Regions from separate parts of the Nocardioides proteolyticus genome, predicted to be linked through region 2. Evidence: predicted binding sites of a transcription regulator. Region 2 holds the regulator's gene; the other holds the start of a gene.

Region 1 (4,530 bases), on a different contig from region 2:
TTGACACGTTGCAGGAAAACCTCCGGGCTGTGCCCGAACACCGCTACTCCCTCGACCTCACCTGGCAGGGCAACCGGGGCACGGGCACCAGCGGCTACCGCGACTACGGCCGCGACGTGCTGCTCCGGGCCGAGGGCAAGCCGGACCTGCTCGGCTCGGCCGACCCGACCTTCCGCGGCGACGCGTCGCGGTGGAATCCCGAGGAGCTGCTGCTCGCCGCCCTCGGGCAGTGCCACCTGCTGTCCTACCTCCACTCCGCGGTCAACCACGGCGTGGTCGTGGTCGCCTACGACGACTCGCCGGTCGGCACCATGGTTCAGGAGGGCCAGGGCGGTCGGTTCACCTCGGTGACGCTGCGGCCGCGGGTGACGATCACCGATCCCTCCATGCGCGACGTCGCCGGCGAGATCCACGCCGAGGCCAGCCGCAACTGCTTCATCGCGGCGTCGGTCAACTTCCCCGTGCGGCACGAGCCCGTGACCGAGGTCGTGACGCAGATCGGGTCCTGACGCCGCGCTGGACACGCGGAGGCCACCGGCCGGCCACGGTCCGTTCAGGCGGGTCTGGTTCAAAGCAGCCATGAGCCGCACCCGCAAGGCCCTGGTCGCCACGAGCCTCGCCGCGGCGGGCGTCAGCCTGACCGCCGGCGGCACCCGCGAGCTGCTGCGCCGCCAGGCAGCGCGGGCACGGCAGGCGATCGGCAAGCCGCTCGGCGAGGAGGCCCTCGACGCCGACCGCACCTGGAAGCCGTCGTACGGCGAGCCGCTGGACCTCCTCCTGCTCGGGGACTCGATCGCGGCCGGGCTGGGCGCCGAGCGCCCGAAGGACACCCTCGGCGCCCGGCTGGCCCGCGGCCTCGCCAACGAGGTGCACCGCTCCGTGCGGCTGACCACCGGTGCGGTGGTCGGCTCGGAGACGTCCGCACTCGCGGCACAGCTGGACGGACTGCCGCCGGGCTACCGCGCCGACGTCGCGGTCATCGTGGTCGGCGGCAACGACGTCACCCACCGAGTGCCGCTCTCGGCGTCGGTCGCCTACCTCGAGGAGGCGCTGGTGCGCCTCCGCGAGGAGGGCACCGAGGTGGTCGTCGGCACCTGTCCCGACCTCGGCGCGCTCCGTCCGGTGCCGCAACCGCTGCGGGCCCTCGGGTCCCGGGTCTCCCGCCAGCTGGCCGTTGCCCAGGCGGAGGCCGCCGTGCGCAACGGGGCGCACGCGGTGTCCCTCGCCCACGTCGTCGGACCGTTCTTCATCACCAACCCCGACGAGATGTTCAGCCTGGACCGGTTCCACCCGAGCGCCCTCGGCTACAAGCGGACGGCCAAGGCGCTGCTGCCGTCGGTGCTGCTGGCGCTCGGCCACGCGGAGAGGGTGCCGTTCGGCCACCACCCGCCGGTCGTCCTCGAGCGCCCGGCTCCCGGCAGCGCCGGCCCGGAGGCCGACGAGCGCGGATCGTGGGCCCCTGCGTAGGGTCGCCCGGTGCCCACGGTCGTGCTCGCGACGTTCAGCCTGCTCCCCGACGGTGAGCCCGGAGGCGACCTGCTGGTCCGGGCCCTGGCCGAGCGAGGGGTCGACGCCCGGTGGGCGTGCTGGGACGACCCCGCGGTCGACTGGGCGCGCGCCGACCTGGTCGCGGCCCGCTCGACGTGGGACTACCACCGGCGGCTGCCCGAGTTCCTCGCCTGGGCCCGACGCGTCGAGGAGTCGACGCCGCTGCTCAACGGCGCGGAGGTGTTCGCCTGGAACGCCGACAAGGCCTACCTCCTCGAGCTCGCCGGCACCGACGCCGTGGCGCCGGTCGTGCCGACCGCGCTGCTCGACGACCGCACCCTGGCCACCGGGCTCGGCGACGCGCTCGCGCGCTGGGGGACCGTCGTGGTGAAGCCGCGGGTCGGCGCCGGGGGAGTGGGGCTGGTGGTGGCCGCCTCCGTGCGCGACGAGCGGCTGGAGGGCCTGGTCCGCGGACCGTGGGTGGTCCAGCCCCTGGTCGAGTCGGTGCGCACCAGCGGCGAGACCTCCGTCTTCGTGCTGGAGGGCAGGGCCGTCGCGCAGGTCGACAAGGCGGTCGCCGGCGAGGAGGTCCGGGTCCACGAGTCCTACGGCGGCAGCAGCCGGGCGGTGCCGCTGGACCGGGCGCGGGCGGCCCTCGCCGAGGACGTCGTACGACGCGTGGCGGCCGGCGCGTCGGGCCGCGAGGCCGACCTCGCCTACGCCCGGGTGGACCTGATGCGCTGGCAGGACGCGTGGGTCGTCAGCGAGCTGGAGCTCATCGAGCCGGGCCTCTACCTCGACGTGGCGCCGGACAACGCCGGCCGGTTCGCCGACCTGGTCGTGGCCCGGCTGGACGGGTGACCCACCGCTTGCACTCGCAGGGGGCGAGTGCTAAACATGACGTTGGCACTCTCCTCATGAGAGTGACAAAAAGACCCCGGTCCGGGGAGTTGAGGTCAGCAGCGACGGTGGGAAGGGTCCACCGGTCGGCCTGGCCGTCCGTCGCGGGCAACGAGCCGGATCCCCACAACTCGATTGCGAAGGAATCGCAGGAGTTATGCCGAAGCTGATTGCTTTCAACGAGGAGGCCCGGCGCGGCCTCGAGCGTGGCATGAACACGCTCGCAGACGCCGTCAAGGTCACCCTCGGCCCCAAGGGCCGCAACGTCGTGCTGGAGAAGAAGTGGGGCGCCCCCACGATCACCAACGACGGTGTGTCCATCGCCAAGGAGATCGAGCTCGAGGACCCCTACGAGAAGATCGGCGCCGAGCTGGTCAAGGAGGTCGCCAAGAAGACCGACGACGTCGCCGGTGACGGCACGACGACGGCGACCGTGCTCGCGCAGGCGCTCGTGAAGGAGGGCCTCCGCAACGTCGCCGCGGGCGCGAACCCGATGGGTCTCAAGCGCGGCATCGAGTCGGCCGTCTCCGCCGTGTCCGAGCAGCTGCTCGGCATGGCCAAGGAGGTCGAGACCCGCGAGCAGATCGCGGCCACCGCGACGATCTCCGCCGGTGGCGACACCACCGTCGGCGACGCCATCGCCGAGGCGATGGACAAGGTCGGCAAGGAGGGCGTGATCACGGTCGAGGAGTCGAACACGTTCGGCATCGACCTCGAGCTCACCGAGGGCATGCGGTTCGACAAGGGCTACATCTCGGCCTACTTCGTCACCGACCCCGAGCGCATGGAGACCGTGCTCGAGGACGCCTACGTCCTGATCGCCAACTCCAAGATCAGCAACGTCAAGGACCTGCTCCCGCTGCTGGAGAAGGTCATGCAGTCGGGCAAGCCGCTCGTCATCATCGCCGAGGACGTCGACGGCGAGGCGCTGTCGACCCTGGTCGTCAACAAGATCCGCGGCACCTTCAAGTCCGTCGCGGTCAAGGCGCCCGGCTTCGGCGACCGCCGCAAGGCGATGCTGCAGGACATCGCGATCCTCACCGGCGGCCAGGTCATCTCCGAGGAGGTGGGCCTCAAGCTCGAGACCGCCGGCCTGGAGCTGCTCGGCCAGGCCCGCAAGGTCGTCGTCACCAAGGACGAGACCACGATCGTCGAGGGCGCCGGCGACGCCGCCCAGATCGAGGGCCGGGTCAACCAGATCCGCGCGGAGATCGAGAAGTCCGACTCCGACTACGACCGCGAGAAGCTCCAGGAGCGCCTCGCCAAGCTGGCCGGCGGCGTGGCCGTCATCAAGGTCGGCGCGGCGACCGAGGTCGAGCTCAAGGAGCGCAAGCACCGCATCGAGGACGCCGTCCGCAACGCGAAGGCGGCCGTCGAGGAGGGCATCCTCCCCGGTGGTGGCGTCGCGCTGGTCCAGGCCGGCTCGTCGGCCTTCGACAAGCTCGAGCTCGACGGCGACGAGGCGACCGGTGCCAACATCGTGAAGGTGGCGCTCTCCGCGCCGCTGAAGCAGATCGCGATCAACGCCGGCCTCGAGGGCGGCGTCGTGGCGGAGAAGGTCGCCGGCCTCCCGGTCGGCCAGGGCCTCAACGCCGCGACCGGCGAGTACGTCGACCTGCTGGGCGAGGGCATCATCGACCCGGCCAAGGTGACCCGCTCGGCGCTGCAGAACGCCGCGTCGATCGCCGCGCTGTTCCTCACCACCGAGGCCGTCGTGGCCGACAAGCCGGAGAAGGCCGCCCCCGCGGGCGACCCGACCGGCGGCATGGGCGGCATGGACTTCTGAGTCCGGCCCCCAGCAGAACCCCTTCGCAGGGCCCCCGCTCCGGCGGGGGCCCTGTGCTTTTTCCGGAGGACGGCCCGGAGCGGGCCGCACGGGGCCCCGCCGCGCCGGGACCAATGTCATCTGAGGGCGGATATTGGTCCCGAGGCCGGGGTACCTAGGCCCCTGTGACCGGGTGTCAGTCGGGTGCGAGGGTCGGACCATGGACCACGCGCGAGGTGCCGGAGGCACATTGACGGCTGCCACAGGGAGCGACACCCACGACCAGGCCACGGAGGCCCGGTCCGGCTCCCCATGGCTGATGCTCGGGATCGCCACGGTGGGCTTCGTGGTGAACTTCTGGGCCTGGGCGCTCATCA
Region 2 (4,530 bases):
CGAGGGTGACCGTGTGCAGGTCCCGGTCGACGGCGACGATCTCGCCGCACCAGTCGGTGGTGACCTCCTCGACGACCAGCCCGGGGTCGGCGGCCGTCTCCACGGCCCGGCCCCGCTTGGGCACGTTCCAGTCGCCGGCCAGCACGTCGGTCCCGTAGCGATCCACGACCGACAACCGTAGGTGCTCGACGGTCCCGGTCGGGGCTGCCGCGCCGGGAGCCCCCGCCGGTGACGGGCGGGAGGTCGCGTCCAGGCGTGGTCAGGTCTCCTGCGGCTCGGCGGACTCCTCGGGCGGCGGCGGGTCCGCGGTGGCGCCGTCGGCACCGGTGCCCTCACCGGGCGCGTACGCCGTCTCGTCGCCTCGCTTGCCCTCGGTCAGCAGACCTTCTGCGGTCTCGCCGGCGGGCAGGCCCTCGGCGAGCGGGTTGTCCTCGTCGGGCACGAGGTCGGCGGGCAGCGCCTCGTCGGGGATCCCGACCTGCTTGGACTCTTCGTTGTGCTGGCTCATGCCGGGGCGGTACCCGGCTCAGACCAGGGGCAGTCGCTTCTGGCTGCGGGGCAGGTGCGCATAGCCGAGGCGTACGGCGTGCTCCAGCGCCTCCCGGGGCAGCGGCCAGTCCGCGGCGCCGAGCGCCTCCGCCACGGGCACGCCCCGGGTGGCCAGGTCGCGGATGGTCTCCGCCACCACGCCGAGGTCGCCGCGCTGGGACTCCACGAAGCCCCGGTCCACCACGGCCCCGTGCCCGGGCACCACCACGGATTCGGCGGTGAGCAGCCCGAGCACCAGATCCAGGGTGAGCGGCCACTCGAGCGGCCAGGAGTCCGCCCCGATCGCCGGGGGAGCGGACTCCTCCAGCAGGTCTCCGGCGACGAGCACGTCGGCGTCCGGCACCCGCACCACCAGGTCACCGGCGGTGTGGCCCCGGCCGGGGTGGACAAGCTCCACCTGGCGGTCGCCGAGGTCGATCACCGCGGCGCTGGAGAAGGTGCGGTCGGCGGGCCTGATGGTGGTGGCCAGGACCTCCGCCGCTCGGGGGTCCGCGGAGCGGCGGTACTCCTCCTGCACCCGCTCGCCGGCGGCGATGGTGCGGGCGGCGGCCTCCTCGGTCGCGTGGACGGGCACGTCGTCGTACTCCTCGGCGAAGGTGGCGTTGCCGAAGGTGTGGTCGAAGTGCTCGTGGGTGTTGACCACGGCGACGACCTCTCCGGCGCCGAGGGCGCGGACCTCGCCGAGGACCTCGCGGGCGGCGGCGGCAGAGCCGTGGGTGTCCACCACGACCAGGCCCCGATCACCGCCGACGGCGGTCACGTTGAGGTCGAGCCAGGGATGGCGGCAGACCCAGACCCGGTCGGCGACCTCGTGGAACGGCACGCCGTCAGGGTATCGGCCTCAGCACAGACCGGCGTGCAGCTCCGAGCGCAGCAGCTCGCCCAGCTCCTGGCTGGTCGCCGCCGGGCGCGCGAACGTGAGCCGGCGCGCGTGCCCGCCGTCCGGGTCGACCCACTGCAGGTCGACGCCGTCGCGCCGCAGGTGGTGGAGGTGGACCCCGAGCACCCGACCGAGGTGGGTTCCGGTGGTGGCGGCGACGGCGCGGCGCAGCTCGGCCTGGTGACAGAGGTTGGCGTGCTCGGCAGCGCGCTGCAGGAAGCCCCGGTTGAGCTCGTGCTGGTCGGCGGTGAACGCGCCGACGGGAACCCGGAGGTGCGGCCCGCCGTGGGTGGCCGGCCGCGACAGGAGGACGTAGTCGACGTGCAGCCGCACCTCGATCCGCGCCTCGGGCGAGCAGGGGCACTGCTCGGCCCCGCTCGCCGAGAGCCGGCCGGACAGCGTCAGCGACGCGTCCCGGTCCGCCGAGCCGGGACGGCCCAGGCCGCTGTCGACGGTGAGCAGCGCGGCGCGCCGTTCGGTCGCCGCCGCCGCCAGGGCGGAGCCCGCCGGGCATGAGAAGACCGGGTGCCCGGTGCGGTCGTGCATCTCCAGGTGCGTCCCGCCGAGGTCGGCGGTGACGTCATCGACCCCGTCGACGACCAGCTGGACCTCGGCCGGACAGGAGAGGATGCTGCGCGCGGCAGCCGCGAGCCGGCTGATCTCCGTGCGGACCGTCTCCGCGCCGTGGTGCCCCGTCATCGCCGGACCTCTCCTGTGTCTAAGGTGAGCCTAACCTATGTCGAAGGGTACGGCGCCGGCAACCCCGCCCGGCCGGGTCGCCTGGCCGCGGGGCGCGACTCGTCGGTTCCCGCCACGGCAGCGGTAGCATTGGCACTCGTCAGAGCGGAGTGCCAGCGGGCGTCGTCGGACGGCCGCCAACGGCCGTGGTCAGGAGGTGGGCATGCAGGAGGAACGCAGGCTCGCGGTCCTGCGCGCGATCGTCGAGGACTACGTCGCCACCGAGGAGCCGGTGGGGTCCAAGGCCCTGGTCGAGCGTCACCACCTCAACGTCTCGCCGGCGACGATCCGCAACGACATGGCGGCGCTCGAGGACGAGGGCTACCTCGCGCAGCCCCACACCAGCGCCGGCCGGGTCCCCACCGACAAGGGCTACCGGCTCTTCGTCGACCGGCTGTCGACGGTGAAGCCGATGACGCAGGCGGAGCGGCGGGCGATCGCGAGCTTCCTCGACGGCGCGATCGACCTCGACGACGTGGTCCGGCGCTCCGTGCGGTTGCTGGCCCAGCTGACGCGGCAGGTCGCCGTCGTGCAGTACCCCACCCTGTCCCGCTCCACCGTGCGCCACATCGAGATCGTCGCCCTCACGCCCACCCGACTGCTGCTGGTGCTCATCCTCAGCAGCGGCCGGGTCGAGCAGCGGCTCGTCGAGCTCGACAGCGAGCTCGCCGAGGACGACCTCGCCGCCCTGCGGTCCCGGGTCAACCTCGCCGCGACCGGCGAGGTGATCGCCAACGCGGCCGCTGCGCTCGACGACCTGGTCAAGGCCGAGGAGGGTGGTCCGCAGCCGTCGGCGACGATGGTGGCGGTGGTCGAGGCCCTCGTCGAGGCGATGAGCGACCACCGCTCCGACGAGCGGGTCGCGGTCGGCGGCACCGCCAACCTCGCCCGGTTCGGAGACAGCTTCGACACCTCGGTCAAGCCCCTCCTCGAGGCGCTGGAGGAGCAGGTCGTGCTCCTCAAGCTGCTCGGCGAGGCGACCAGCAGCGGCGCGGTGACGGTGCGGATCGGCACCGAGGGCCCCTACCAGGAGCTGGCGTCGACCAGCGTCGTGGCGACCGGCTACGGCCCCGACGACGCGCTGGCCTCGCTGGGCATCGTGGGCCCGACCCGGATGGACTACCCAGGAACGATGGCGGCCGTGCGCGCAGTGGCGCGCTACGTCTCGCGCATCCTCGACGAGAGCTGAAAGCGAACACCACGTGAGCCAGGACCCCTACGAGCTGCTCGGCGTCGACCGCGACGCGGACGCCGACGCCATCAAGAAGGCCTACCGGCGCCTCGCGCGGCAGCTCCACCCCGACGTCAACCCCGATCCGGAGAGCCAGGAGCGGTTCAAGCAGGTCTCCGCCGCCTACGAGGTGCTCTCGGACCCGCAGAAGCGTGCCGCCTACGACCGCGGAGGCGACCCGTTCGGCGGCGGCTTCGGTGGCCAAGGCGCCGGGTTCTCCTTCACCGACATCATGGACGCCTTCTTCGGCGGCACACCGGGGGCGGCCGGCGGTCGCGGTCCGCGCCCGCGCACGCGACGCGGCCAGGACGCCCTGATCCGGCTCGAGGTCGACCTCGCCGAGGCGGCCTTCGGCGTCTCCCGCGAGCTCAAGGTCGACACGGCCGTGCGCTGCTCGACCTGCGGCGGCGACGGCGCTGCGCCCGGCAGCCGGCCGGTCACCTGCGAGACCTGTCGGGGGGCGGGCGAGGTCGCCCAGGTGCAGCGATCGTTCCTCGGCGAGATCCGCACCCTCCGCCCGTGCGCCGCCTGCCGCGGCTTCGGCACCGTCATCCCCGACCCCTGCCGCGAGTGCGCCGGCGACGGCCGGGTCCGGTCGCGCCGCACGCTCACGGTGAAGATCCCCGCCGGCGTCGACACAGGCACCCGCGTGCAGCTCGCCGAGCAGGGGGAGGTCGGCCCCGGTGGCGGTCCCGCAGGCGACCTCTACGTCGAGATCCACGTCGCGCAGCACCCGGTGTTCAACCGCCACGGCAACGACCTGCACTGCACCGTCTCGGTCCCGATGACGGCCGCCGCCCTCGGCACCACGATCACCATGCCCACCCTCGAGGCCGACCTGCCCGACCCCGCCGACGCCGGCCTGGAGACGGACTTCGAGCTGACCATCCCGCCGGGGACGCAGTCGGGCCACGAGATCCTGCTGCGCGGTCGCGGGGTGCCGGGCCTCCGTGGGGGTCGCGGCGACCTGGTGGTCACCGTCGCCGTCGAGACGCCGACCCGCCTCGACGCGCGCCAGGAGCAGCTGCTCCGCGAGCTCGCCGAGATCCGCGGCGAGGAGCAGCCGAGCGGCGATGTCCGGCCGGCGCACAAGTCGGTGTTCGGCCGGCTGCGCGACGCGTTCACCGCGCAC

What was found. Region 2 encodes HrcA, which represses chaperone genes, less so after heat shock. Its sites were predicted from a motif close to TTGGCACTCGNNNNNNNCGAGTGCCAA; they were not measured.
Region 1: groL (chaperonin GroEL) is a predicted target of HrcA. The motif match lies at 2,392-2,418, and genes of this name have one in related genera.

Annotation. Positions count from the first base shown of each region.
Region 1 covers NZ_JBNBPO030000021.1:70,587-75,116, reverse strand. Annotated here, with positions in the region: gene ACPOLA_RS13625 (MoaD/ThiS family protein) at 1-4, shown strand, start outside; gene ACPOLA_RS13620 (OsmC family protein) at 30-509, shown strand; gene ACPOLA_RS13615 (SGNH/GDSL hydrolase family protein) at 580-1,467, shown strand; gene ACPOLA_RS13610 (ATP-grasp domain-containing protein) at 1,477-2,349, shown strand; gene groL (chaperonin GroEL) at 2,546-4,174, shown strand; gene ACPOLA_RS13600 (nitrate/nitrite transporter) at 4,374-4,530, shown strand, end outside.
Region 2 covers NZ_JBNBPO030000023.1:19,189-23,718, forward strand. Annotated here, with positions in the region: gene ACPOLA_RS14200 (DUF3097 domain-containing protein) at 1-166, opposite strand, end outside; gene ACPOLA_RS14205 (hypothetical protein) at 260-508, opposite strand; gene ACPOLA_RS14210 (MBL fold metallo-hydrolase) at 527-1,372, opposite strand; gene ACPOLA_RS14215 (hypothetical protein) at 1,391-2,128, opposite strand; gene hrcA (heat-inducible transcriptional repressor HrcA) at 2,331-3,356, shown strand; gene dnaJ (molecular chaperone DnaJ) at 3,370-4,530, shown strand, end outside.